Arthrobacter globiformis: one gene and its partner. The protein of the gene in region 1 interacts with the protein of each later gene in a pairwise test. Links are inferred from orthologs where the notes say so. Each region holds a gene or a part of one and is shown on either strand. Other genes may lie near its edges.

What was found.
Region 2: the proteins of QFZ33_RS23465 (region 1) and QFZ33_RS14205 interact in binary tests that used the Escherichia coli proteins (3 or more experiments, as listed by UniProt). The link is inferred for Arthrobacter globiformis from one-to-one orthologs.

The regions. Positions count from the first base shown.
Region 1 is NZ_JAUSXI010000001.1:5,008,283-5,022,479, reverse strand. Bases 1-2,944 are described here. They hold QFZ33_RS23465 (nucleotide exchange factor GrpE), read left to right. Parts: upstream 1-1,101; coding sequence 1,102-1,788; downstream 1,789-2,944. Other genes in these bases: QFZ33_RS23455 (heat shock protein transcriptional repressor HspR), read left to right, coding at 2,864-2,944; QFZ33_RS23460 (DnaJ C-terminal domain-containing protein), read left to right, coding at 1,871-2,848; dnaK (molecular chaperone DnaK), read left to right, coding at 1-1,099. Outside these bases: more of QFZ33_RS23455, read left to right, coding at 2,945-3,286; QFZ33_RS23450 (PEP/pyruvate-binding domain-containing protein), read left to right, coding at 3,431-6,148; QFZ33_RS23445 (D-2-hydroxyacid dehydrogenase family protein), read right to left, coding at 6,265-7,221; QFZ33_RS23440 (universal stress protein), read right to left, coding at 7,314-7,706; QFZ33_RS23435 (tripartite tricarboxylate transporter permease), read right to left, coding at 7,703-9,379; QFZ33_RS23430 (tripartite tricarboxylate transporter TctB family protein), read right to left, coding at 9,380-9,883; QFZ33_RS23425 (Bug family tripartite tricarboxylate transporter substrate binding protein), read right to left, coding at 9,880-10,890; QFZ33_RS23420 (sensor histidine kinase), read left to right, coding at 11,170-12,744; QFZ33_RS23415 (response regulator), read left to right, coding at 12,757-13,425; QFZ33_RS23410 (adenylate kinase), read right to left, coding at 13,459-14,040. UniProt on the Escherichia coli protein: Participates actively in the response to hyperosmotic and heat shock by preventing the aggregation of stress-denatured proteins, in association with DnaK and GrpE. It is the nucleotide exchange factor for DnaK and may function as a thermosensor.
Region 2 is NZ_JAUSXI010000001.1:3,086,460-3,100,706, reverse strand. What follows is about bases 3,780-6,773. They hold QFZ33_RS14205 (Nramp family divalent metal transporter), read left to right. Parts: upstream 3,780-4,648; coding sequence 4,649-5,899; downstream 5,900-6,773. Other genes in these bases: QFZ33_RS14200 (oxidoreductase), read left to right, coding at 6,075-6,773; QFZ33_RS14210 (hypothetical protein), read right to left, coding at 4,039-4,356; QFZ33_RS14215 (hypothetical protein), read left to right, coding at 3,780-3,982. In the rest of the region: QFZ33_RS14230 (DNA polymerase IV), read right to left, coding at 1-89; QFZ33_RS14225 (hypothetical protein), read right to left, coding at 245-658; QFZ33_RS14220 (PEP/pyruvate-binding domain-containing protein), read right to left, coding at 835-3,327; more of QFZ33_RS14215, read left to right, coding at 3,743-3,779; more of QFZ33_RS14200, read left to right, coding at 6,774-6,905; QFZ33_RS14195 (hypothetical protein), read left to right, coding at 7,119-7,421; QFZ33_RS14190 (hypothetical protein), read right to left, coding at 7,447-7,752; QFZ33_RS14185 (alpha/beta fold hydrolase), read right to left, coding at 7,815-8,786; QFZ33_RS14180 (class I SAM-dependent methyltransferase), read left to right, coding at 9,070-9,699; QFZ33_RS14175 (alpha/beta hydrolase family protein), read left to right, coding at 9,946-11,385; QFZ33_RS14170 (MarR family winged helix-turn-helix transcriptional regulator), read right to left, coding at 11,408-11,887; QFZ33_RS14165 (SDR family NAD(P)-dependent oxidoreductase), read left to right, coding at 12,009-12,983; QFZ33_RS14160 (amidohydrolase family protein), read left to right, coding at 12,985-13,881; QFZ33_RS14155 (acyl-CoA dehydrogenase family protein), read left to right, coding at 13,905-14,247. UniProt on the Escherichia coli protein: H(+)-stimulated, divalent metal cation uptake system. Involved in manganese and iron uptake. Can also transport cadmium, cobalt, zinc and to a lesser extent nickel and copper. Involved in response to reactive oxygen.

The DNA of each region.
Region 1 (14,197 bases):
CGTCTCGCTCCAGTACCTCTCCGTCACCCCGGACGGCCCGGTCCACCTGGACGAGCAGCTGACCCGCGCCAAGTTCCAGGACCTGACCAAGGACCTGCTCGAGCGCACCAAGAAGCCGTTCCACGACGTCATCAAGGAAGCCGGCATCAAGCTTTCCGACATCGACCACATCGTGCTTGTCGGCGGCTCCACCCGTATGCCCGCTGTCTCCGAGCTCGTGAAGGAACTGGCCGGCGGCAAGGAGCCCAACAAGGGCGTCAACCCGGACGAGGTTGTGGCCGTTGGCGCGGCCCTGCAGGCCGGCGTGCTGAAGGGTGAGCGCAAGGACGTTCTCCTGATCGACGTCACCCCGCTGTCCCTGGGCATCGAAACCAAGGGCGGTGTCATGACGCACCTGATCGAGCGCAACACGGCTATCCCCACCAAGCGGTCCGAGACCTTCACCACGGCGGACGACAACCAGCCGTCCGTGGCCATCCAGGTCTTCCAGGGCGAGCGTGAGTTCACCCGTGACAACAAGCCGCTGGGCACGTTCGAGCTGACCGGCATCGCACCGGCTCCGCGCGGCGTCCCGCAGGTCGAGGTCACCTTCGACATCGATGCCAACGGCATCGTGCACGTTTCGGCGAAGGACAAGGGCACCGGCAAGGAACAGTCCATGACCATCACCGGCGGCACCGCGCTCTCCAAGGAAGACATCGACCGCATGGTCAAGGACGCCGAGGAGCACGCAGCCGACGATAAGGCCCGCCGCGAAGCCACCGACACCCGGAACACCGCCGAGCAGCTCGCCTACTCCGTGGACAAGCTGATCGCCGACAACGCCGACAAGCTGCCTGAAGAGGTCAAGACCGAGGTCCAGGCTGACGTCGACGCCCTCAAGAAGGCCCTCGAAGGCACCGACGACGCCGCCGTCAAGACCGCGTTTGAGAAGCTGCAGGCTTCCCAGACCAAGCTCGGCGAGGCCATCTACGCCCAGGCCGGTTCCCCGGACGGCGCCACCGGCGCTGCAGGTGCCGAAGGCGCCCCCGCCGGCGGCAAGGGAGCTGACGAGGACATCGTGGACGCCGAGATCGTCGACGAAGAAGAGAAGAAGTAACCATGCCGCATCACGGTAACGAAGAAGAGCACAACTCTTCCCGAGACCAGGGCAGCAACCGCGACGAGCCGATCATCCGGGACCACCGCAAGGTGGACCCGGTGACCGGGGAAGCCCGGCACCCGGAGGGCGGACAGTCCTCTCCGCCGGAAGCCGGCGCTTCTGCGGATTCCGACGGCGACGCCCTCGCCCAGGCTGAGGAAATCCTCAACCAGGTCGAGGTTCCCGCCGAGGAGTCCGTGGCGCAGGGAGTTTCGGCAGGCTCAACCACCGGCGCCGAGGCGGCGGAGCTGAAGAACGACCTGCTCCGCCTGCAGGCTGAGTACGTCAACTACCGCAAGCGCGTTGAACGCGACCGCGCCGTGGCAGGGGAGATGGCCGTCATCGGCGTGCTGAACTCCTTGCTGCCGGTACTGGACGACGTCGACGCCGCCCGCCAGCACGGCGACCTCGCGGACGGCCCGTTCGCCGCGATCGCCACCAAGCTGGAGAACGCGCTGAAGACGTACGGCCTGACCCGCATCGATGAGACCGGCGTGGAGTTCGATCCGACCATCCACGAGGCCCTCATCCAGCAGCCCGGCGATGACATCGAGGTTGACACCGTCAGCCAGGTGCTCCGCTCCGGCTACAAGTCAGGTGAGCGGGTCCTCCGGGCTGCGCAGGTGATTGTGGCTGTACCGGCGTAGATTTACTTCGGTGGTTGAGCTTGTCGAAACCGGGTTTCGACAAGCTCAACCACCGACCCGTAACTTTTGAAAGGAAACGCCATTGGCTAGCCAGGACTGGGTGGACAAGGACTTCTATAAGATCCTTGGTATTGCCAAGGACGCTTCCGACGCTGACATCAAGAAGGCTTACCGGAAGCTCGCGCGGCAATACCACCCTGATACGAACTCCGGGGATACTGCTGCGGAGAAGAAGTTCAAGGACATCTCCGAGGCGTACTCCGTTCTGTCGGATCCTGATGAGCGGCAGCAGTATGACGCCATCCGGGCCATGGGCGGCGGCGCGCGCTTTGCCCCGCACGGCGCGGGCAGCACCGCGAACGGCGGCTTCGAGGACCTCTTCGGCGGCCTGTTCACCGGCGGCGGTGGCCGCCAGTCCGGCGGGTTCAGCCCCGCTGGCGGCGTCCCGCCCGAGTTCGCCGACCTGTTCGGCGGCGGTTTCGGTGGCGGCCCGGCGGGCTACCAGCGCGCCCCCCAGAAGGGCGCCGACCGGACGGCCAGCACCAGCATCTCCTTCGCCGGGTCCATCCGCGGAACCACCATCGGGCTGCGTGAACCGGACGGCGAGGTGATCGACGTCCGGGTGCCCGCGGGCATCAAGGACGGCCAGAAGGTGCGCGTCCGCGGCAAGGGCCAGTACGGCCCGGCGGGCAACGGCGACCTGCTGGTCACCGTCAACGTCAAGAGCCATGACTTCTACACGCGCGACGGCGACAACCTCCGGATCCATGTGCCCGTCTCGTTCCCGGAAGCTGCTTTGGGCGCCGACATCGAGGTTCCCACGATCGACGGCGAACACGTCCGGGTCCGCGTTCCCGCCGGCACTCCGTCGGGGCGCACGCTCCGGGTGAAGGGCCGCGGCGTAAAGACGTCGAAGGCTACAGGTGACCTGCTGGTGACCATCGACGTCGCCGTACCGCAAAACCTGAGCAAGGAAGCCGAGGAGGCCGTGAAAGCATTTGCGGCCGCCACCACCGGCGCGGACGTCCGCCAGGGCCTGGCAGCCAAGGCCCGGCTTTAGCGACGGGTGCCGGCCTTGGACATCAACTTCGATCAGCCGATCTTCGTCATCTCGGTGGCCGCCGAGCTCGCCGAGATGCACCCGCAGACGCTCCGCCAGTACGACCGGCTGGGCATCGTCTCGCCCAGCAGGGCGCCGGGCAAGTCCCGCCGCTACTCCCAGCGGGACGTGAACCGGCTCCGTGAGGTGCAGCGGCTATCCCATGAGGGCGTATCGCTCGAGGGGATCAAACGCATCCTGGAGCTCGAAAACCAGGTTGCTGCCCTGCAGCACCGGGTGACCGAGCTGACCGAGGAACTGTCCCGCCGTCGTGCGCCGCTGGAATCCCGGATTTTCGCCGCCGGCACCGCCGGGGACGTGGTGAGCCTGGCGCGCGGCCAGCGGCCCCGGCCCCGTTCGCAGGCTGTAGTGGTGTGGCGGCCGCGGGGCGACGCCTAGCCAGCTCCCCTTTGTAGCCATTCCCGCTGGCCTTCCCCCATTGCCAGAATCGCGGGCAGTGCCAAAGATAGGGTGCAGCGCCGGAATGGGGTCACCAGCCGCAATGCCGCGGTCCCGGCTCCCGGACAGAAGGGACGCGGGGTCATGACCTACATCAAGGACTTTGACCAGCTGGGACGCAGTGATTTGGACGAGGTAGGCGGCAAGGGTGCCAACCTCGGCGACCTGGCCCGGGCCGGTTTTCCGGTGCCGCCTGGTTTCGTACTCACCACGCTGGCCTATCAGGACTTCGTCAACGCCAATGGGATCGCCGGCCGCATCCTCGAGCTCGCCGCCCTTCCCGCCGGCGCTTCGAACGACGACTACGAGGCCGCCGCGCGGCAGATCCGCTCCCTGTTCGCCGAGAGCGCGATGCCCGAGGAGATTGGCGCCGAACTCCGCGCAGCCTACGGCCGGCTGAGCCACCAGGCGGCGGCCCTAGGAGAAGTGGCCGGTGGAGAGTCCAGCGGCGACCACGCCGCGCGGGTGGCGGTGCGTTCCTCGGCCACAGCGGAGGACCTCGCCTCGGCCAGCTTCGCCGGCCAGCAGGACACGTACCTGAACGTCGCCGGGCCAGACGCCGTCGCCGCCGCCGTCATCAACTGCTGGGCGTCGCTGTGGAATGCCCGCGCCATGGCGTACCGCGCAAGAAACGGCTTTGATTCGTCCACGGTGCGCCTCGCGGTGGTAATCCAGGAGATGGTCGACGCCGAGGCCGCCGGCGTGCTGTTCACCGCCAACCCCGCCACCGGCCGCCGCGACGAGGTAGTGATCAGCGCCGCCTGGGGGCTGGGTGAATCCGTGGTCAGCGGGACCGTCAGCACGGACGACGTCATAGTGGATGCCGCGACGGGCCGGGTAGGGCAGCGCCGGACGGCGGACAAAGACGTCATGACGGTCTACGACGGAACGGGCACCAAGGAGCAGCCGGTGCCCGAAGGTAAACGCAGGGCGCCCGTGCTCGGGGACGACGCGGCGGCCGCGCTGGCCCGGCAGGGAACGGCCGTTGCGCAGCACTTCGGGGTGCCCCATGACATCGAGTGGGCGCAGGCGGCAGGGGACTTCTTCATCCTGCAGGCCCGTCCCATCACCGCGCTGCCCGAGCCCTCGGCCGATGCTCCGACGGAGTGGCCGCTGCCCTATCCGAACGGGATGTACTTCCGGGCCAGCATCGTCGAGCAGCTGCCCGACCCGTTGTCGCCCCTGTTCGCCGACCTCATCGACGGCGCCGTGGTGCGGTCGCTGAACGCCCTGCTGAACGAGGCATTCGGCAAGAGCGTGGTCCGGCCCGGGGACGTCTCGCTGCCCACCGTCAACGGCTACGCGTACTACTACTACAACAGCGCCGGAATGCGGCGGGTCATGGGCAGGTCGCTGACGGCGATGCGGGCGCTGGCGCAGGGCAAGGCCCACATGGGGATTAAGGGCTGGCGCGACCACTCGCACCCGACGTACCGCGGACTCGTGAAGTTCTGGGCGGCCAAACAGCCGGCGGACCGTCCTGCCCCTGAACTGCTGGAGGGCATTTCCGCGCTGCTGGACGCGGGCGCGGCGTATTACACCGCGGTGCAGTCGATCATCCCCATCGCCGCAACCAGCGAGATCATGTTCCGGAGCTACTACGACAAGCTCGTCCGGCAGGCCGGCGACCCGTCCGCGGAGGTCTTCCTCCTCGGCTACGACAGCGAGCCCATCCGCGCGGAGAAATCCCTGTATGACCTGGCGGTGTGGACGCGCGAAAGGCCGCAGCTTGCCTCGGCCATCACGGAGGGATCAGCGGCCGGCATCGCCGCAGCTCTCCGCAGCGGCACGCCTCCCTCAGGGCCCGGCGGAGGCGCGGGCGTGGATCAGGGCCAGTGGGACGAGTGGCGTTCCCGCCTCCAGCGGCACCTGGACCGTTACGGGCACGCCGTCTACAACCTTGACTTCGTCAACCCTGTGCCGGCGGATGACCCCTCCGCCCTGCTCGAGACCCTGAGGTACTTCGTGCGGGGGCAGGGGAAGGATCCGTATGAGCGCCAGCAGCGGTCTGCCGACCGGCGGGAGGAGCAGAGCCAGCTGATCAGCACCAGGCTGGGGCCGCGCCGCCGCGCCGTCTTCCGCAGGTTGCTGCGTTGGGCGCAGAAAGCGGCGCCCGTCCGTGAGGACGCACTGGCCGACGTCGGACTGGCCTGGCCGCTGATGCGCCGGATGCTGCTGGAACTAGGGGAGCGGCTGACGGCCTCGGGCGTCATCGCCACTCCGTCCGACATCTTCTGGCTACGCTTCGACGAGCTCCGCAACGCCATCGAGTTCGGTCTGGCCGCGCCGGGCGCGGCCATCACCGGCACGGACCGGCCCGTGCGGGCAGAAGCCGTTGAGCAGCGCAAGATGCTGTGGCGGGGGCAGCGGAAAGCCTCGGCCCCGCAACTGCTGCCCGAAAGCCGCTGGATGGAGCGTGCGTTTGGCAGCATGATGCCCGCACGTACCCAGCAACTGGCGGGGGACGTCATTACCGGCGTCGGCGCCAGCTCTGGACACGTGAGCGCACCGGCCCGGCTGCTGCACGGCCCCGACGACTTTGCCAGCATGCAGCCGGGCGAGGTGCTGGTGGCGCGCATGACCACCCCCGCCTGGACACCGCTGTTTGCGATGGCGGCCGGCGTGGTCACGGACGTTGGCGGCCCACTGAGCCACAGCTCGATCGTCGCCCGGGAGTACGGCATCCCCGCCGTCCTGGGAACGGGCGTGGCCACCCAGCGCGTGGCCAGCGGACAGCAGGTGACGGTCGACGGCGACGCCGGCACCGTCACGCTCGACGGTTCCGGTTGCCGTCGGGCGTGACGGTGCGCTTGAAGGTGCGGGCAACCGTCCAACTAGGTAGCACTTCAGGGCGTTCTCAGGGCTGGGAACGCCCTGAAGTGCTACCCACTTTTCGTTGTCTCCGAGTCAGCTTCTTCCTACGGCGTCAGCACCCGGATCGGGGAGCCGTCCAGCCATGCGGTGACGTCCTCGAGGGCGCCGCCGAAGAAGGCCCGGTAGCTGGCGTCGGTCACATATCCCAGGTGCGGAGCCAGCAGGGTCCGTGGCGCGCCAAGGAGGGGATGGCCGGCCGGCAGCGGTTCCTGATCGAACACGTCGAGCGCCGCTCCGCGGATCCATCCCTCATGCAGTGCGGTGACCAGCGCCTGCTGCTCCACCAGGGGACCGCGGGCAGTATTCACCAGCACGCCGTCCGGGCCGAGCAGCCGCAGTTCACGTTCACCGACTGTTCCCGCCGAACGCGCCGACAGCCGCAGATGCAGGGACACGACGTCGGACCACCGGAACAACTCGTCTTTGCCGACCTTCCGGGCGCCTGCCGCCGCGGCGGCCTCTTCGGTCAGGTTCTGGCTCCAGGCCAGTACCTCCATCCCGAAGGCCAGGCCGTAGCTGGCGATCCGCTTCCCGATTTTCCCCAGCCCTACAATCCCGAGGGTCTTGCCGGCCAGTTCGAAGCCGACGCCGGTCTGCCAGCGCCCCTCACGCAGGGCGGCTTCCTCCTGTGTCAGGTCCCTGGCAAACGCCAGCAGCAGCGCCCATGCCAGTTCGGGCGCAGCCGTGGGGGAGCCGTCCGTTCCGCAGACGGTGATCCCCAGCCGTGCAGCTGCCTCCACATCGATCGAGGCGTTGGCGGCACCGGTGGTGACCAGCAGTTTCAGCCGGGGCAGCTGTTCGAGGATCCGGCCGGGAAAGGCCGTTCGCTCCCGCATGGCAATGATGATGCTGGCGTCCTGCAGCGTTTCCACAACCTCCGCTTCGGTGGCGAGGTGCTGGTTGAACACGGTGACATCGACGCCACGCTGTTCGAGGGAGCTCCAGTCGGCGAAGCTGTGGGCCACGCGCTGGTAGTCATCGAGAATCGCGAGCTGCTGCATGCTGTCCTTCTGCCTTAAGACCAAAGAGGCAGGAACCCGCCGGAGCGGGCCCCTACCTCTTGAGGCTAGTCGAGTGGTGCCTGGTTGCGGGACTAGCTGGCCTTGACGGCCAGCACCGGACAGGATGCCTCCAGCAGGATCTGCTGCGCAGCACTGCCCATGATCAGCTTGCCTACGGGAGTGCGGCGCCGGAGGCCGATCACAATAAGTTCAGCCCGGTACTTCTCCGCCGCCTCCAGCACCTCGTTGGCCGCATCGTTGCCGCGCACCGGCTGCAGGACCAGATGCTCAATCCCTTCCCGGTCCAGCCGCTCCGTCAATGCGGAAATGTCCTCAGCCTGGGCGTAGCGCTTGTCAACGATGGCGTCTCCCCGGGAGGAGTTGATGATGACCAGACGGCTCTGGTTCTTCTGGGCCTCAGTGATGGCCCGATCCAGGGCTGCGGTGCCCTCGGCCGTGGGGATATAGCCGACAATGATGCTCACGATTTCTCCTGTCCGTGGTTGGCATGGGTGGCGTCCGCGCGGCGGCGGCCTGCATCAGGCCCCCGATCAGCGGGTGCCTCAGCAGCAGGCGCCTCGACGGAGGGTGCGGCAGCGGGTCCGGCGGCGGGTCCGTCAACAGCAGGTCCCTCAACAGCAGGTCCGCCGGCAACGACGAGCCCGCCCGTCCGGGGACGCCGGGCGCGCCAGAGCCGTGCCGCCAGCGGCCAGAGGAGTACCAGTGCCACGATGATGTAGACCACGACGGCGATCGGTTCGTTCCACAGGCCGGACACGTCGCCGGCGCTCAGCTGCAGCGCCTGGCGGAGCTGCTTTTCGAGGCGAGGTCCCAGGATCACGCCGAGGATGAGCGGCAGGACAGGCAGCCCGTAGCGGCGCATCATGAAGCCAAGCGCGCCCAGGACCAGCAGGAGCATGAGGTCGAACGCCTGCAGGTTCACCGAGTAGGCGCCCAGCGTGGCGAAGAAGAGGATGCCGGCGTACAAGTAGGGGCGCGGCAGCCGGAGCAGCTTCGCCCAGACCGGGGCCAGGGGGAGGTTGACCAGCAGCAGCAGGAAGTTGCCGATGAACAAACTGGCGATCAGCGCCCATACCAGCGGACCCTCGTTTTGGAACAGGAGCGGCCCCGGCTGGATGCCGAACTGGGTGAAGGCGGCCAGCATGACGGCGGCGGTGGCGTTGGTCGGCAGGCCAAGGGCCAGCATCGGGGTCAGGGTGCCGGCTGCGGCCGCATTGTTGGCTGCCTCGGGCCCGGCGACGCCTTCGATGGCGCCCTTGCCGAACTCCTCGGGGTGCTTGGAGAGCCGCTTCTCGGTCACATAGGAGAGGAAGGTGGGGATCTCGGCGCCGCCGGCGGGCAGCGCGCCGAAGGGGAAACCGAGGGCAGTGCCGCGCAGCCACGGCTTCCAGGACCGCTTCCAGTCCTCCTTGCCCATCCACGGCCTGCCGACCGGGATGATCTGCAGCGGGGTGCGGCGCAGGTGCGCCGCCACCCACAGGGCTTCACCGACGGCGAAGATCGCCACGGCGATCACGACGACGTCGAGGCCGTCGGAGAGCAGCGGCAAGCCGAAGGTGAGGCGGGCCTGGCCGGATACGAAGTCGAGGCCGACGAGGCCGATTGCCAGACCGAGTCCAAGGGACGCGAAGCCGCGCAGCTTGGACGAGCCCAGGACGGCGGTGACGGCGAGCAGGGCCAGGACCATGATGGCGAAGTAGCTTGGGGCGCCAAGGCTCACGGCGAACTGCACGACGATCGGGGCGAAGACCACAAGGAGCGCGGTGCCGATGGCGCCGGCGACGAACGAGCCGATGGCCGCCGTCGCCAATGCCTGGGCAGCCTTGCCGGCCTTTGCCATCAGGTTGCCCTCGATGGCGGTGATCACCGAGGACGACTCGCCGGGGGTGTTAAGCAGGATCGAGGTGGTGGAACCGCCGAACATGCCGCCGTAGTAGATGCCGGCAAACATAATGAACGCGCTGGTCGGTTCAAGGACGGTGGCCACCGGGAGCAGCAGTGCCACGGTCATCGCCGGGCCGATGCCGGGCAGGACGCCGACGGCGGTGCCCAGGATGACGCCGATCAGGGCGTACAGGAGGTTCATGGGGGTCAGCGCGGTCGCGAACCCGTCCATGAGTGAGGACAGGACGTCCATCTAGAGAATCCCTTCAAGGAGCCCGGCGGGAAGGGCGATGCCCAAGCCGAGGTAGAAGCCGTAGAAGGTCAGGAGCGCCAGAGCCAGGGAGATCAGTCCGTCGCGGACGTAATGGCGGCTTCCGAGCGCCCAAACGCTGCCCCAGAAGAGCACCGTTCCGGAGATGACCCAGCCGGCCCAGTCGATCAGCAGGATGTTGGCGATGAAGGCGCCAGCCAGAGGTAGGACGGTCTTCCAGTCGCTCGGGTGGGTCAGGTCGACGTCCTCGCCGGCCTCGGCCTCACCGCTTCCGCCCCGGAGAACGTTCACTGCCAGCAATACGGCGCAGATGAGCAGGAGTCCTCCCACGATCATCGGCAGGGCCTTGGGGCCTACCGGATCCGACTGGGAATACGGCACAACCAGGCGCGCTGCGTCAATGAGGACCAGGACGCCGACCGCCCCGAGCAGGGCTGCGACACCCAGCTCGGAGCGGCCCTTGAGGCGGGAGGCCAAGGAGGTCACGCCAGGCCGAGCTTCGTCAGAACGTCGGCAACGCGCTTGTCCTGGTCGGTGAGGAAGGACTTGAATTCGTCACCCGTGACGAAGGCGTCGGTCCAGCCCCGCGTCTTCAGCGTCTCCTTCCAGGATGCTGATTCATGCATCTTCTCCAGGGTGGCGATCAGGGCGTCGCGGTCGGCGTCGCTGATGCCGGGAGGGGCCACGATGCCGCGCCAGTTGGTGAAGACCAGGTCGATGTTGGATTCCTTGAGCGTGGGGGCGTCCACTCCCTCAAGCCGGTTCTCGCCACTGGTTGCCAGGACCCGGATATCGCCTGCCTTGATCTGCTGGATGTATTCACCGGCGCCGGAAGCCGCGAAGCCCAGCTTGTTGCCGATAATGGCCGGAAGCAGATCGCCGCCGCCGTCGTAGGAAACGAAGTTAACCTTCTTGGCATCGATGCCGACGGCACCGGCGAGCTGCATCGGCAGGAGGTGGTCCGGGCCGCCGGCTGAGGAACCGCCGCCGACGCTGACCTTGGACGGGTCCTTCTTCCACGCCGTCACCAGATCGTCGATGGTCTTGTACGGCGAGTCCTTGGAGACCATGATGGCGCCGGGCTCTTCGATGAGCCGGGCCAGCGGGGTGGTGTCGGTCAGCTTCGACTGGGACTTGTTGGTGTAGCTTGCGCCGACGACGCCAAGGCCCATGAGCATGGCGAGGTCGCCGTTGCCCTTTTCGTTGACGATGCGTGCCAGGCCAACGGTGCCGCCGGCGCCGGCCAGGTTGAAGACCTCGGGGTTGGTGGCAAGCTTCTCGTCCTCGAGAACCTTCGCCGCGGCGCGCGCCGTGGTGTCGTAGCCGCCGCCGGGCGTGTTCGGCACCATGATGCGAAGCCCGGCAAGGGGTGCGGTGCTTGCTCCGCTCGTGGAGGGGCCGGCGGCAGTCTTGCCGGTTGCTCCGCAGCCGGACGCCATCAGGGCGATGCCTGCGGCTACTGCGGCCACGCGCAGTGCGCTCATTCCGCGCATGTTGTTCCTCTTCTCGTTTTTGATCCGTTTGATCGGGTGCTTCCGATGCTAGGGCCGAACGTGACGGGGCTCACGCTTGTGTAAGCAGAGAAAGTTAAGTTCATTTCGTTCACGTTTCCGGCCCCCAACCAAGTTGCCCATGAGGCGTCCCGTACAGGGTCCAGGCGCTGCGGACTCCGCGGAACACAGCGCCCAAAGTCCGGTAGCGTGTCCCGTATAGTTCACCCCCCACCCGCGAACCCACAGGAAGAACAGCAGCACATGACTCGACGGCGAGGAATGTCCCTTGCGGGGCAGTATCTTCGGCTGCAGCTCCTGATTGTGCTGGCCGTGCTGGTGGCCGTGGTGGCGATTTCGCTGGCCCAGTCGGCGGCAGCTTTTGAACGGGTCGAGGGCCGACGGGCTCTTTCTGCTGCGGAGACGCTGGCGGCTACCCCCGCGGTGCGAAGCCTCCTGCCGGATGCCCAGCCGCAAAGCGGATCGGTGCTTCCCTCGGTGTCCGAAGCGGTGCGCACGATTTCGGGGTCCTCCCAGGTTGCGCTGGCCCGGTCCGACCGGACGATGGTGACGTCGTCGGATCCGTCTCTGGTGGGCCACCAGCTGGAACTCGGCGACAGTGCGGTGATGTCCGGGCGGGCATGGACCGGGGTGGTCGGAACCGGGGCAGAGGAGGCCGTGGTGGCCCACGTGCCGGTGCTGGACGACGCCGGCAAGATGGTAGGGATCGCCGTCGTCGGTAGGAGCTACCCCTCGGTGCTCGAGCGGCTGGGCGATGCCGTCCCGAACCTGCTGACCTACCTGGGAGTGGCGAGCGTCCTGGGCGTGGCAGGCTCGCTCCTGCTGGCCCGCCGCGTCAAACGCCAGACGCTGGGTATGGAGCCGGACGAGATCACCGGCCTCGTGGAGAACCGGGAGGCGATGCTGCACGGGCTCAAGGAAGGCGTGGTGGCGCTGGACCCCCAGCAGCGGATCACGGTGGTCAACGACAGTGCGCGGAGCCTGCTGGGTCTGCCGAACGACTGCGTCGGGAAGAATCTGGCCGCTCTAGAGGTGCCGTCGGCGCTGCGCGAGGTCCTCACCCAGGACCAGCCCGGCCCGGACCGGCTGGTCTTGGTGGGGGAAAAGCTGGTGGTCTTGAACCGGATGCCGATGCGCTCGCACGGACGCGTGATTGGCTCCGTCACCACCCTCCGCGACCGGACGGAGCTGGCTTCGCTGGAACGCGAGCTGGGCACGACGCGGACGGCCACCGACACCCTCCGGGCGCAGGCACACGAGTTCGCCAACCAGCTGCACACGATCTCCGGCCTGATCCAGATCGGCGAGTATGACGCCGTCGTCCAGTTCGTCAATGGCACTACGTCGAACCGGACCCGCCTGAACGACGACGTGACCAGCAGGATCGAGGACCCCGCCCTCGCCGCACTGCTGATTGCCAAATCGAGCCTCGCCGCGGAGCGCGGGGTGTCCCTGCAGCTCGCCGAGGAATCCCGGCTGGGCAAGGTGGATGAGGAACTGTCCCGCGACCTGACCACCGTGGTGGGCAACCTGGTGGACAACGCACTCGATGCGGTCACCAACACCGCCGAAGCGAAGGTCGAGGTACTGATCGGAGAGAACGACGGCGGCGTGCGGGTTGACGTACAGGACTCGGGACCGGGGGTCCCGGTGGAGGTCATGGACGACATTTTCCGGCAGGGGTTCAGTACCAAGAATTCGCCCGACGGCGGCCGCGGCTACGGCCTTGCGCTCGCCAGGGTGGTCTGCCAGCGGCGCGGCGGCCGGCTCGCCGTGCGGAACGACCACGGTGCGGTGTTTACGGCACTGCTGATGCGCAAAACTGCCGATGCTTAGGGAGGAGCGGCCTTGATCAAGGTACTTATCGTCGACGACGACTTCATGGTGGCCAAAGTCCACGCCGGCTTTATCCAGCGCACGACGGGGTTTGCCGTCGTCGGAGTGGCGAACACGGGCGCGCAGGCGGTGCTGGAGACCGAACGGCTGCAACCGGACCTGGTGCTGCTGGACATCCACCTGCCCGACGTCAACGGCCTGGACCTGATGCACCAACTGCGCGAAGTGGCGCCCGAGCTGGACGTGCTGGTGATCAGCGCCGCGCGCGAGGTGGAGACGGTGCGGAAGGCGCTCCGCGGCGGCATAGTGCACTACCTGATCAAGCCGTTTTCCCAGACCGACCTGCAGGAGCGGCTGGAGCACTACCGCACCACCTACCAGAGCCTCGATTCGTCCAAAGATGTGGCGGAGCAGTCGGACGTCAACCGCGTGTTTGGGCTGGAACGCGCGGACCGGCCGCTGCCGAAGGGCTGCAGCGCAGAGACGCTCCAGGTAGTGGAGAAGGCGCTGCGCTCCGGTGGCGGCGACGTGTCGGCCGCAGAACTGGCTGTGCAGGTGGGGACGTCGCGCGTCAGCGCGCGCCGCTACCTGGAGTACCTCAACGACGAGGGGCTGGTGGACGTGACGCTCAAGTATGGCGTCGGACGCCCCGAGCGGAGGTATGTGTGGAAGGCCGGGTGAGCCGCCCGCTGTTCAGGGCTGTGTCCAGGGTGTTCAGGGCTGCGCCCTGACGGCTTCGATGCCCTGCAGTGCGCTCACGGTGACCCCGTCAATGTCCGCCGTGCCGTCGACGCTCACCAGCAGGCTGCGCCGGCCGTAGCGCGCGATGACCGGTTCCGTTTCCCGCCGGTACAGCTCCAGCCGGTGGCGGATGACGTCTTCAGTATCGTCGCCCCTCCCTTCGGCCTCGGCGCGGAGCAGTAGCCGCCGGACGATCTCATCGTCGTCGGCGGTAATTTCCACCACGGCATCGAGCTTGGTCCCGGTGGCGTCCAGGATGCCGTCGAGGTCGTCCATCTGGCTCACGGTGCGCGGGTAGCCGTCCAGGAGGAAGCCGTTCCTCGCGTCCCGTTCCTGCAGCCGGTCCCGCAGCATGGCGGTGGTGAGATTATCCGGGACGAGGTTGCCGGCGTCGAGGAATTCCTTGATTTCCCGGCCCAAGGGTGAACCGTTGGCCAGATGGCTGCGGAACATGTCGCCGGTGGAGATCTCCGGGATGTGCAGTTGTCCGCTGAGCCGGTGCGCCTGGGTGCCCTTGCCTGAGCCGGGCGGGCCGATGAGCAGGATGCGGGTCATGCTTTTGGTCCGATCTGCCGAGAAAGCACGCTAGGGCTATTCTTCCGCCCGCCCGCTCCGCCTGCAATGGGTGGGTAATCATGCCGGGGGTATTCCCAACTTCCCGGGTGTTCCCAACGGCGGCGGCGGCTCCTACGCTGGGACCCACCATCAAGGA
Region 2 (14,247 bases), 1.9 Mb from region 1 along the record:
TTGCCCGCCAGCTCCGGCCGCCGGAGCACTTCGACGGCCGCGATGAACTGGTCGAGATCGACGTGCAGCACCCACCGGATTCCGCTCACGCCACCAGTCTGCCCTAAAGATCCCTGGCAAGCATTGCGATCCGTTCTGCGCCTTGTCATTGAAGGCAACCCATGTGGACAAGCTTCAGGAAGAGTCAGACGCTAGCCCTAGTCCCGAGCCGGCTCCACAGCCACCTAAGGAACAGTGCAGCCAGCTACAGCTCACCGCGGGCCGCGCGGATCTGGGCCCGGCGGCCTCGCAAATACGGCTCAATGTCAGCAACTCGACGCAGTGACAGCGCCTCTACGTCCAGTCCCGTCGTCCCTTCCAGCATCAGGCCGTTGCCATCATGGTGACCGGCGGCCCACCAACGGTCACTGCCCCGCCATACGTCGAAGGGTTCCTCCGCCCCGTCGACCGGTACCGACACTGCCTCGCTCCGCTCCGAGGTGAGCACCCGCAAACGGCGTGACAGGTCCTCTCCGCTGAGCGGAGCCCCGTCGAGAATCGGCCGACGGTGGGCAATGGTCAGCCGGGGGCTGGTGGTGGTGACCTGGATCGTGGGTCCCGTGTCTCCAGAGCCAAAAACAACGCCACCGCCGCGGGTGGGCGGCTGCCAAGATCCCACTCGCCTAGTGCGATTGGCCCGGACCACTTGTCGAGTCCGTAACAGGGCAATTCGCCGAAGGACTCCCGAACGAGTTCCTCCATGCGCTCATACTCATCCCAGAATTCATCCGGCGAAAGCCACCCCGTCACCCTCATAGCGAAAGTATGACAGCGCCGGCACTCACTACCGGGCCCTTATTCGTCCGCGCCGGCCGGCAAGACAGTGCCCGCACTACCGTCCACAACGACACGCTGCCCCTCGGCCAGGATGCCCGTGCCTGTGCCGGTTCCCATGACAGCCGGGATTCCGTACTCCCTCGCCACAATCGCCGCGTGGGAGCCAAGCCCTCCCATGTCGACCACGACGGCGGCTGCTCGCTGGAACAGCGGCGTCCAGGAAGGATTGGTGTACGGGCAGACGAGGATGTCGCCGCTGCGCAGCCTGCCAAACTCCTCCGGTCCCCTGATGATCCTCACCGGCCCCTCGGCGCGGCCGCGGCTGGCCGGCGTGCCGGAGACAAGAACGCCGACAGCACGACGGCGGTTCCTGAACAGCAGCGCCGTGTCCAGCAGTGGGATGCCCTCGAGTTCGCGGCGCTTGGCCGCCCTGCCCTGCACCAGCGGCCGGTAACGTTGCCGGACGGAAGGCGGCAGCGCGCCGCCGTCGTCCGTTATTGCCTCCAGTTCCTCGAACCGCAGGTGGTAGACGTCCTTGGCGTCATCAATCACGCCGGCGGCAACGAGGCGCCGGCCCAGCTCAAGGTACGCGCGGCGCATTGGCGGGATGACCTTGGTGGCGTAGAAGTGGCTGTCCTCGCGGAATGCCATGCCCGCCCGGGCCGCGTCGACAGCAGCCAGCACCTTCCGCCGGACGGGCCGGACATGAAGGAGCGGATGCCGCTTCAGCTCTGTCAGCGCCGCGCCGGTCTGGTCGGCCGTACGCGGCCGCTGGCCCAGGAGCACCTTGACCAGCCCCAGTACTACCTCGGGGGCGTCAGACCAGGTGGGTGAACTGCTCAGCACAACGCTGACGGTTTCACGGTTTCCGTATTCGCGCAGGAACTCGGCGAACGCCCCACGGAAGGCGGCATGAGCCGGGTCCTCCTCCACAAGCCGAAGCAGAGCCGACGTTTCGGATGATGCAAAAGCGGTGGCCAGCCGAGGATCCGCACCGACCATCGCGGCCAGCTGCTCCAGGGCGCGGTTCGCCTGGCTCGTCATGGTTTCCGCGCCCGCGATCAGGGCGGACGCGAGCCTCAGGCGACCCAGCGCCAGGAGCATCAGGCGCAGCCGAAGCATGGGCAGGAAGATGCCGGGCAGGTAGGAGCTGCGCAGGTCGGTAACACCCCGCATCGTTGCGAAGGACTCCCGCGCAACGCCCACAACCTCTGCCCAGCGCAAAGGTTTCGGGTCCCGTCGGTTCAGACGCTCCACCTGCTCCAGGAAGGTGATGAACCGGGAATCGCTCTTCCAGTCGGCCATTTTGAACTGCCGCGCACGGCGGGCCAGGGTCAGTGGTGCAGCCAGGGTGCGGACGGTGAGGCGCGGGACCGGCGGCACCAGCTGGACCACCACCCCGTCCTCCTCGGGCAGCAGTTCTTCGACCCTTGGGAAGCGCACGCCCACACTTCCGGCCATCCGATGCAACATGGCCAGGATCCCCTGCTCCATCCAGCCAGACACATCCAGCGGGTAGGGCCGCTCCTGGAACATTTCGAAGAAGAACGGCCCCACCCGCCGCTGGATCGCGTTGATCCGGAGCGGCTGGGGCGGCAGCGCCGTCATGGGCCGCGACTGCAGGACATAAATCCGGCTGCCGGCCAGCGCCCACTCCATATCCTGCGGCCGGCCGAAATGCTCCTGCGCCCTGCGGGCCAGGTCAGCCAGTTCCCTGAGCTGGACGTTGGCCAGGGAGGGAACCGAGCTGCGGCTGCCGGGCTGCTCCCGCGTCCCGCCGCCTGCATCGGGGCTGATCACCACCTCGCCGCCACCGGGAACGAAGCTGCGGATCTTCCCGGTGCGGTCCAGCAGATAGCGTTCGGGTGTCACCCTCCCCGAGACCACCGCCTCCCCCAGGCCCGGGCTGGCGTCCACAACGATCTCGCCGCGCTCACCCGTGACCGGGTTCGCCGTGAACATGACGCCTGCGGCGTCGGCCGGCACCATCTTCTGTACGACGACGGCGATCGCCACCTCCCGGGGGTCGACCCCCTGCCGCCGCCGGTAGGCAATGGCCCGGTCGGTCCAGAGGGACGCCCAGCAGTCAGTGACAGCTTTGGCCACCGCCTCCTCGCCGACGACGTTCAGGAACGTGTCCTGCTGGCCGGCGAACGCCGCCCCGGGCAGGTCTTCCGCGGTGGCGCTGGAACGGACTGCCACGGCGCCGCCGCCCAGAGCCGTGTACGCCTCGCCGATCTCGGCCCTCAACGCGGAGGGCATGCCGAAGTGGGCGAACAGCGCGCGACGAGCGCCGCCGTCGTCAGCGTTTTCATCAGCGAGGCTGTCCAGGGCCGCCCCCAGGCCCGTCTCGGCAAGGAGCAAACGGTAGGCGTCAGTAGTGACAATGAAGCCCGGGGGCACTGGAAACCCGTGCCGCAGCAGTTCACCCAGTGCCGAGCCCTTCCCGCCGGCGGCCGCAAGGTCTCCGCTGCCGAAACCAGCGAGGGGTCTGGTTGTCCTTCGTGTCATCCGAGGCTCCTCGTGGCAGGACGGCTGCGTGCGTTGCCCCCACGCGCCGCACGGCGCGGGCGTGTAAAAGGTACTCCACTGCCACTTCCCCCGTATATAGGTTGGCGACCAAAAAAGGCCCTCGCCGGCGGGTTGCGCGACGTCACCGGTGCCTCTTGACCGCTCCCGGCATCGGGACCACACTCGTTACTGATTACTAATTTAGAGATTCGTGAATTATGTCGACACCTCCGAGGCGGCGCAGTGGCCGGAACGGAGCAGCGGGGTGTTGACGGACCAGCGCCACGGCGGGGGCAGGTGGGCATGAGTACCTAGCGATGTGTGTTTTGGCGATTTTTGCACGTTCTGCGGCGCCGTGAGGCCTAGATCCGGCGGCCGCTGTCAATCAATAGGTCTCAAATCCGAGGAGCACGTCATGGCCCAAAGGCCGATTGTTCAGTGGTGGAATGAGCTTGATGAGCCCACAAGGAAGTGGCTCGTTGAGAATCCCGGTTGCGTGGTTCTTCCGCGGACCGTGGCAAACGTGGTTCACCAGGTCTCAGGCGGCCACGTCGCCCAGGACGAGCACGGCGAACACCAGCTGTCGGCGGCGGAGCAGTCCTTCATCAGGGCGAAGTGCAAAGCGGCAGGGGCATCGACCGGCAAACGCGCGTAAAGCCTAATTTACTCACCGTGTGATGTGGGCTTCCTACGAACTCCGGTGACGGAACGCTACCGGAGGATGGTCAGGGGCTTTACCGGCAATACACACGATGCCTGCTGCAGCTGAACGACGGCGGCGCCCGCCACCCGGTTGTTTCGTCCGGTGTCGTCGCACCAGTCAATGTTGTACGGCAGCGCCGTCACCGCGGCCTCGCCGGCAACCGTCCCAGTGGGGACGACGAAAGTGTAAGAAAAGCCACCGCCGTCGTCCATTGCGGAAGTAGTGTTAACGACTTTCGCCCCCGAGGAATCGGTAACGCTGATCTGGATCCGGGCGGTCGCACCGTAGCGGGGGTTGCAGTCGGCGTCCTGTGCTGCGACTGTCACCCGCTCCCCCGGGCTGGCTTCTGAAGGCCTCACCGAATATGGCGGCGGAAAGCAGGGCGGTTCCCCAGCCGAGGAGGGAGCGCAGCCGGCAGCGGCGATCACCACCACTGCGCCGCGGCCCAAGCAACGGCCGCGAATCCCCGACACCCCAGGTAGGAAGCCACACGGTCATTATGGCCCCGAATCAGCTGCTCACAACAGGACCGGCTCGGTAGGCCTAATAGCTACTTTTCGGTATACCTAAACTTCGGTATCCTCGTCTTATCGGTACCCCCAATGACGAGGATGGATGATGGCTGTTTCGACCCTTTCAGAGCGCACCGCACCGGGCCGGGTCTGGTCGCGCCTGCTGCTGCTGGGTCCGGCGTTCGTGGCGGCCATCGCCTATGTCGATCCGGGCAACGTCGCGGCGAACCTGACCGCCGGGGCGAGCTATGGCTACCTGCTGGTCTGGGTGCTGGTGGCGGCCAATGCCATGGCCGTGCTGGTGCAGTACCAGTCCGCCAAGCTGGGCCTGGCCACCGGCATGAGCCTTCCCGAGATTCTGGGCAAGCGCCTGGGGACCCGCCGCCGGCGGGCGTACTGGGCGCAGGCGGAGATCGTGGCCGGAGCCACCGACATGGCTGAGGTGATCGGCGGGGCCGTCGCACTGAACCTGCTGTTCGGGCTTCCGCTGCTGGCCGGCGGGATCATCATCGGGCTCGCGTCGATGCTGCTGCTGTCGCTGCAGTCGAACCGGAGCCAGAAGTCGTTTGAAGTGGCCATTCTGATCCTGCTCGGCGTGATCGCCGTCGGGTTCGTGTCCGGCCTGTTCGTCAATCCGCCGGACGCCGGCAGCGCACTGACCGGACTGGTGCCGCGCTTCGAAGGAACGGATACCATCCTGCTCGCCGCGAGTATGCTCGGCGCCACAGTGATGCCGCACGCCATCTACCTCCATTCCGCCCTCGCCCGCGACCGCCACGGATTCTCCGAGAACCCTGCCGTGAGGACCCGCCTGATCCGGGCCACCCGGTTCGACGTGGCCGGTGCGCTGTTGCTGGCCGGCGTCGTGAATATCGCCATGCTGCTGCTGGCAGCCTCCAGCCTGCGCGGCGTGGAAGGGACCGACACCATCGCCGGCGCGCACGCCGCGGTGACGTCGGCACTGGGCCCGGCGATCGGCGTTGTGTTCGCCATCGGCCTGCTTGCCTCGGGTCTGGCGTCCACCTCCGTGGGCTGCTACGCCGGCGCCACCATAATGGGCGGCCTGCTGAAGGTCCGTATACCTCTGCTCACCCGGCGGGTGATCACGCTGATTCCGGCCCTGGTGATCCTCAGTGCGGGCATCGAACCGACGCTCGCCCTGGTCCTGAGTCAGGTGCTCCTCAGTTTCGGCATCCCGTTCGCTCTGATTCCGCTGATCCGCCTCACCGGGAAACGCGAGATCATGGGCATCCACACGGATTCGACGCCACTGAAAATCGCGGGCTGGACCAGCGCCACGCTCATCGTCGGCCTGAACTGCGTGCTTATCGTCCTGACCGTGCTGGGCCAGTCCTGAATGTCCGTCTCCGCTAGCACGCCGGCCACGAGCGCAACTTCCTCGACACTGGAAGTCGGTGCTTGGCCATGGGAGGCACTGCCTTTACCTGTATTGACAGCCACTCCCGCTGCTGCCTGAAGTGCGGTTTTCTGAAGGGGTGACACTTCGACCTGCCCAACGGAAGGCAAATCCAATGACTACATGGCTCATCACCGGCTGCTCCACCGGACTCGGCCGGGCCCTCGCCCAAACCGTGCTCGCCCACGGCCACAACGTCGTGGCCACCGCACGGAACGTCAACGCGGTGAAGGACATTGCGGCCGATTTCCCCGACACCGCGCTTGCCCTCCCCCTCGACGTGACCGACAGGGAGCAGATCAGCTCGGCGGTGCAGCAGGCGCAGGCCCGGTTCGGCGGCATTGACGTCCTCGTTAACAACGCCGGTTACGGCTACCGCGCCGCCGTGGAAGAAGCGGACGACGCCGACATCCGCCGGCTGTTCGACACGAACCTTTTCGGCGCCGTCGACATGATCAAAGCAGTTCTGCCGGATATGCGTGCCAATAAGGACGGGGCGATCCTGAACATCTCCTCCATCGGCGCGCGCATTTCGCCCGCCGGTTCCGGCTACTACTCCGCAACCAAGGCGGCGCTGGAGGGCCTGTCGGGTTCGCTGCACAAGGAACTCCAGCCGCTCGGCATCAGTGTCACGGCTATCGAACCCGGCGCGTTCCGTACCGACTTCGCCGGCCGCTCGCTCACGCAGTCGGCGACGGCAATTCCGGACTATGCGGAGACGGCCGGCAAGCGCCGCAAGGAGCACGACACCGTTCACGGTACGCAGCCCGGGGACCCCGTCAAGGCCGCGGAGGCGATCATCGCCGTCGTCGAAAGCCCCAACCCGCCGTCACTGCTGGTCCTCGGCCAGGACGCATTTAGTGCCTTCGCCGCCGTCGCCGACGCGCAGCGCGCGGAACTGGACCAATGGCGCGAGCTGAGCCTCAGCACGGGCATCGACGACTAACCGACCGACACGGCCCCGGCGGCGCCGGCCAGCCCTGCTGCCGGCCCCGTATGGAAGAATCGCCGGATGGACGATCCGGAGGCCTCACCAGTGAATTGGCCTTCGCTGCTTTTCGCACTCCTTACCGATTCGGTTCTTGTCTGGGGGCCGGCAGCCGCCATTTACTTTCTTGCGCCCGGACACCAGGTACTGATTGCGGTTACCTTCGTGCTCGTGTCTTGGGCAGTGAACTGGGCGCTTTATTCCCGCGGCACGACCCTCGGGACGTACCTGGGCGGCTTCCGACTGCGGACCCGGCTCCGGCAGGCACCGGGGCGGAAGTATGGCTTGGCCCTTGCCGCTTTCAACCTCGGTTCCGTTCCTGCGATGGCTGCACTGGTTGCGATCAGCTTTGTTCCCGCATCCGATGCTTCAGGCCCGCTGGGAAGGGCCGACGGCTATCCGCTGCTCGGCGAACAGATCCGACGGCGCCGCTTCCTGCAGGCCGCCGACGACTACTGGGAGCGTTGGAGCTGACGGCCCGTCGCGGACAACCCGCCTCCTATTCGGATTCGAAGCCGAGGCGGTCGCGGACAAGCTTCGCGACGACGGCGGCGTGCTGCTTGTTGTCCGAACGGCCGTCCGATTTCAGCGTGGCCAGATATGCGACGTACGCGGCAGTCCGGGTGTCATAGGCCGCCGCGCGCGTTTCCAGTGCGAGGGCAAGGGTGGCGTGGGCCTGGGCCAGCCTGATCTGCAGTTCGGCGTCGACATCGGCACCTGATAGTGCTTGCTCGGCGGCGGAAAGAAGGGACCGGGCTACGTCGGCGTGCTCGTTCGCGGCGCGCTGGCCAAGGTCGGGCTGCATTGGCTCTGCCTCTCTTTATTCAACTCGCGACGGGCAGACGCGAGATGTGGAGTAAGCCTAAATCACAATGTCCGTTCCTGTTGCGTGCTTTCAGTCCGTTCGGGCAGACCAGCTGCAATTTTTTCAACCGCCGCGACAAGCGCGGCCATTGATTCAGGGCCGCCATGCCCTTCGTTCTCGATGACGATGAGACGGCTGTCCTCCCAGCGCTGATGAAGCTTCCAGGGCGTGATGACAGGGCCACTCACGTCTCTGCGGCCGTGGATGAGGTAGCCGGGAATTCCGTTGAGTTGGTGGACCCTTTCCATGATGGCCTGCCCGCCAGTAAGGAAGCCGTCGTGGGACCAGTAGTGGGTGACGAGAATGGCGAACGTCATGCGCTCGCGGTCGTCGTCGAACATTGCGCCGGGCCGCCACAGCGGATCCAGCGAGATGTGCGTCGATTCCCAACAGTCCCATGCACGGGCTGCCGCCTCGGCGTCGCCCCGATTAACGCCGGCGAGGCGACGCACGTACGCATCCACCACCCGTTCCCCAGGCCTGCATTCGGCTGCGCTCGAGAACTCCTCCCACGCTTCCGGGAAGATGCCCCCCACGCCCTCGGTGATCCACTGGACCTCGCCGCGGCTCGTGGTGGTTACCGCCATCAGGGCGAGCCCGTGCACGCGGTCCCGGTGCTCAAGGGCATATGCCAGAGCGAGCGTGCTACCCCACGACACGCCTGTGACAATCCACTTCCCTATACCGAGATACTTTCGCACGGCTTCGATGTCCTCGATCAAGGTTTGGGTGGTGTTTGCGGACAAGGAGCTCAGGTCGTCCTGAACGGCCGGCGTGCTCCTCCCACAGCCGCGCTGATGCAACCCGACGGTCCAAAATCTTGAAGCATCATGGCGAGTCCGGTAGCCCTGGCCGGGAGAAGCGCCGGGGCCGCCGTGGAGGAACAGCACGGGAATCCCCGCGGGGTTCCCCGAGGTCTCCCAATAGACTTCCGCTCCGCTGACTTTAACCCGGCCGGCATTCTCCCCAGTCATTCAACAAAGGCTACGAGATGGACCGTGGCAGGGGTAGGGTCGGTGAAAGCGTCAGTTTGGGATTTTGGGGGAACCGATGAGGCTTGACGGCCATAGCGCTGCTAGGCCGGAGGAACGCGCGACTGTAACGCACCGGACTGCAGCGGCTCGCCCGCTCGCGTGGCTGCTGGCCACCGGTGACTCCAAAGCGGCAGCCGACGCAGCGCCCTGGCTGGGCTGCGGGCAAGAAGTACGTCAGCGACGCCGTCGTGAACGCCTTCACCGGGGTCGGTAGGCTCGCACGATGACGGACATGCAGGTTCAGGACGCCTATGCCGCTCGGGCGGCGAAGTACACGGCGCTGTTTGGATCTGCCGAGAAGGCCCATGGGTCGGATCAGCGGCTTATGTCGCACTGGGCACAATCACTGAGCGGTCCGGCCATCGATGCAGGCTGCGGTCCAGGGCACTGGACGGCATTTCTCGCGAACCACGGCATTGAGGTTGAGGGGATCGATCTGGTTCCCCTCTTTATTGAAGAGGCGCGACGGCGATTTGCGGCGCCACAGTTTCGAGTGGCGACGCTCCGAGCGTTGGGAGTTCCGGACGGACATCTGGCCGGCATCCTCGCTTGGTATTCGTTGATCCATTTCGAGCCGGCCGAATTGCCAGTGGTGCTTAGCGAGTTTGCCCGCTGCATCAGCCCAGGAGGCAGCATACTTCTCGGATTCTTCGAGGGGTCCGCCGGCGAACCGTTCCCGCACGCGGTCGCGACCGCGTACTACTGGTCGGTGGACGCCATGAGTCAGCACCTGGTCACCGCAGGCTTTGAAGTTCAAGAAGTCCACGTCCGCGCTGAACCGGAAAATCGGCCGCACGCAGCAATAATCGCCGTCCGGACCACCCCGCAGGGCTGGCATGCCTGTGAAATATGACGAACCGACTTTGACGGGAACTCAGCGCCACTCGATTGGCTAGTCTGGGGCCGAAGCGACGGCCGCTGCAGGGCGGCTACAAGTCATCGACGCCGGCTAGCCACCGGGCCGGACCCACGTGCAGCCGGTCGCCAGGCCGCGGGTCACGCGAGCAGCCAGTGGAAGATAAACCGTTGACAACTTCAATCGTTCAAATAAACATTAGTTGTCCCCTTCAAGTTTCTTCGACTGACTGAGGTTACCCGAATGACCCGTACACTGCGCCAAAGCTGCCGCATGATTGCTTCAACGTCAGCCCTTGCAGCCATATTAGCCACGGCCGCCGCATCACCTGCGGCCCTCGCCGCCCAGCCTGCCTCAGACGCTCCAGCCCCGGCCGCAGCGGCTCCGGCGGCAGCCGCTCCGGCGGCATCAACCGCGCCGACGGTTGCCACCGGCACCCTCGCCGATGGGGCTGCATGGCGCACCGAGGTGCCTGCTGCTTGGAACGGAAAGCTGGTCCTCTTCGCCCACGGCTTCCGTGCCGGACCGGCCAATCCCGCCTGGGACAGCGGATTCGCCCCCACGGCCAGCGCGCTTGTGGCCCGCGGGTACGCCGTCGCTTCCTCGTCCTACGCCACCACCGGCTGGGCCCTCGGAACCGCAGCGCAGGACCAACTCGGCACCTTGGCAGCCTTCCACGACCGCTTCGGCACGGCAAGCCGGGTCATCGCCGTCGGACGGTCCATGGGAGGTCTCGTGACGAGCATGATGGCTGAAATCCCGGACTCCGGCATCGACGGCGCGGTCAGCACCTGCGGCCTGGTGGGCGGCGGTGTCTCCCTCAACAACTACCAGCTCGATGCGGCCTATGCGGCGGCGGAACTGCTCCTTCCCGGGCAGAACGTCCGCCTCACCGGCTTCACCACGCAGGCGGAGGCCACCGAAACCATTGCCGCACTGAAGGCAGCCCTGCAGCAGGCCACCACATCAGCGGAAGGCCGCGGGAGGCTGGCCCTCGTGGCCGCGCTGCTGAACACCCCGACCGAACTCGACGGGGTTGACGCGGACAACCCGGAGGCGCTGGCGGCCGCCCAGGCGAAGCTGGTCCTGGACACGCTCCCGACGGTGATCGAGCGGCGCCACACGATTGTCAACGCCGCGGGCGGGGACAGCGGCTGGACCGCCGGCGTCGACTACTCTAAGGTCCTGCAGTCCTCGGCCCAGCGCCAACTGGTGGAGTACATGTACGCCAAGGGCGGCCTGAGCCTGAACGGGGACCTCTCCACGCTCACTGCCAATGCCCACATCGAGCCCAGCAACCAGGGCCTCCAGTGGATGCTCAAGACCTCCACGCCCATCGGCGAGCTTCAGGTGCCGCTGCTGGCCACCCACACCACAGTGGATCTCCTGGCCCCGGTCGAATACCAGGAAGAGTACGCAGAAACTGTTCACCAGGCGGGCAAGAACTCCCTGTTCCGCCAGGCCTTTGTCAACCGCGCAGGGCACTGCAACTTCACAGTGGCGGAGAATATCGCCGCCATCGACGCGATGGACCAGCGGCTCCAAACCGGCAACTGGGGCTCCGTGGCCACAGCCGCCAACCTGCAGCGCGCCGCAACGTCCCTGAAGCTGGACGGCGCCAACTTCGTCGAGTTCCGCCCCGACGAATTCATCAACGACCGGACCTGGACGCCAGCCCACTAAGCGCCTGTGAACGCCTGCTCCCCTAACCGTCCAAGCCTGCCCACAGGGCCTTGCGGAGCAGGCGTTTCAGCTCGGCCACTTCCTCCCGGTTCAGCCGGTCCAGCGCCTCCGACTCGGCCCGGCGGGTCGCTTTGGTGGCCGCGCTAAACAGCCGCTGCCCGTCGGCCGTTGCCGTGACAATCTTGGCCCGCCGGTCCTGCTTGCCGGGCGCCCTCAGTACCAGGCCCCGCTTCTCCAGGTCATCCACCAGGGAGACGATCTGGCTCGGGTCCAGGCTGAGGAAATCAGCCATCTCGCGCTGGCTCGGTTCAAGACCACTCGCGGCCAGCGCCAGCACGGAGTACGAGCGCTCCTTGAGGTCGAACGCCTCCAGCGCCCGATTGTTAACCACCGATCCGACGGTGTGGAGCTTGGCCAGGAGGAAGCCTGCATCGCTGCTGATGGAGGCAGGAACCAGCTTGTCCGCCGCTGGGGCGAGCTGCCCCGTCCCGGTCTCAGTCATGACCCTCCAATAGTGATCAAAAACAATCATTGACTTTTTCAACTATCCAGATTTTCATGGATACAGAACAGCATCCCATGCCGGAGCGCAGGATGCACGGTCCGCTATCAAAGGAGCAGCAATGAGCCTCTCAGGCAAAGTAGCAATCGTCACGGGAAGCGGCCGCGGTCTGGGCCTGGCCTACGCCCGCGAACTCGCCCGCCAGGGTGCCGTCGTCGTCATCAACGACGTTGACGCCGACGTCGCAGCGGAAGCAGTCAGGACCATCGAGGCCGACGGAGGGAAGGCGGCCGCCGTCGTCGCGCCCGTCGGCAGCACGGAAGTTGCGCAGCAACTGGTCCAGGCAGCGGTTAGCGCCTTCGGCCGCCTCGATATCCTGGTCACCAATGCCGGCATCCTGCGGGACAAGAGCCTGCTGAAGATGACCGACGAGGATTTCGACGCCGTGATCAACGTCCACCTCCGGGGCACCTTCACCTGCGTCCGCGAGGCATTCGCCTACTTCAAGGCAAACGGCGTTGCCGGCCGCATCATCACCATCGGTTCCCCCACCGGCCAGCGCGGCAACTTCGGCCAGACCAACTATGCGGCAGCCAAGGCCGGCATCGTCGGCATGGTCCGCACCTGGGCCCTGGAGATGAGGAAAGCCAGCGTCACCGCCAACGCCGTCATCCCGGTGGCCGCCACCGCCATGACCAAGACCGTCCCCTACTTCCAGAAGGCCGTGGAGGCGGACGAGCGCGGTGAGGCTATGCCGTCCTTCTTCCGCCACGACCTCGGCTTCGGAACGGCCGACGACGTCGCCGGCCTGATTGCCTTCCTCGCCTCCGAGGAGGCAGCCAGCATCACCGGCCAGGCTATCGGCGTCGGCGGGGACCGCCTGCAGGTCTGGACGCACCCGACGGCATCCGCCACCGAATACCGCGACGGCGGCTGGAGCTACGAGGCACTGCGCGAGAACGCCGCAACCCTCTTCAACTCCGACACGCTGCAGGGTTACGGCGAGGAGTTCCGCCCGCTGCCGGCAGAGCTGCAGCCTGAATCCCGGCCCGCAACACCCGAACCGGCCCAGCCCGAACCGGCGCAGGTGCGCTGATATGGCCACCACCCGCTACGAACTGGGCATCGACGCTGCCAGGATCGACGCCATTGACATGCACGTCCACCTCGAAGTGGACAGCTGCGGCCACGGTTCCCTCCCAGATGCGCTGACCGAGGCCTCGGCGAAGTACTTCAAGGCTGAGGACCGCACCCCGTCCCTGGACCGCATCGCCGAGGTGTACCGCGAACTGAACATGGCCGCCGTCGTCTTCACCGTGGACGCGCGGACCCAGCTCAAGCACGAGCCCAACAGCATCCCGGAACTCATCGCCGGCGCCGCCCGGAACAACGACGTCCTGATTCCCTTCGGCAGCGTGGACCCCCGCACCGGCGAGGACGCCATCGCCGGCGCCAAGTACCAGGCCGTGGAACTCGGTGCCCGAGGATTCAAGTTCCACCCCAGCCTGCAGGGCTTCGACCCCTCCAACGAACGCTTCTATCCCCTCTGGGAGACGCTCCAGGAACTCGGCCTGCCCGCCATTTTCCACACCGGACAGAACGGCATGGGCGCTGGCCTGCCCGGTGGGTACGGGATCAAGCTCGCCTACTCCAACCCGCTGCTGCTGGACGCCGTTGCCGCGGACTTCCCCGGGCTGCAGATCATCATGGCCCACCCCTCGGTGCCGTGGCAGGACGAGGCCAACTCCATCGCCACGCACAAGGTCAACGTGTTCATCGACCTCTCCGGCTGGTCGCCCAAGTACTTCCCGGAGTCGCTGGTGAAGGCGTCAGGCTCCTACCTGCAGGACAAAGTCCTCTTCGGCACCGACTTCCCGCTGATCACACCCCAGAAATGGTTGGGTGCCTTCGCCGACCTGCCGCTGAAGGACGAGGTGCGGCCGAAAATCCTCAAGCACAACGCCGTCCGGCTTCTCGGTCTGGGGCCAGAATGACAACGACGACGGTGGAACCCGCTGTGGGTGCCCCAAAACAGGACGGCGCGGCGCAGGACGGCGGGACAACACTCCAGGACCGGCTCTACTCTGCGGCGGACTGGTACGACGCCGAAGCCGTCCTCACCGAGGACGAGCGGCGGGTCCTCGGCCGGCTCCGGGGTTTCCTGGACCGGGAAGCGAAGCCGCTGCTCGCCGACTACTGGGAGCGCGGCGAGTTCCCGGAGCAGCTGGCGCGCCCGCTGATCGACCTGGACCTGATGGAGCCCGCGCAGCTCACGGCTGAGGGGCCCGCCCGCGGGATCTACCAGGGCTTCCGGATCTTTGAACTCGCCAGGACCGATGCCTCGCTGGCCACCTGGTACA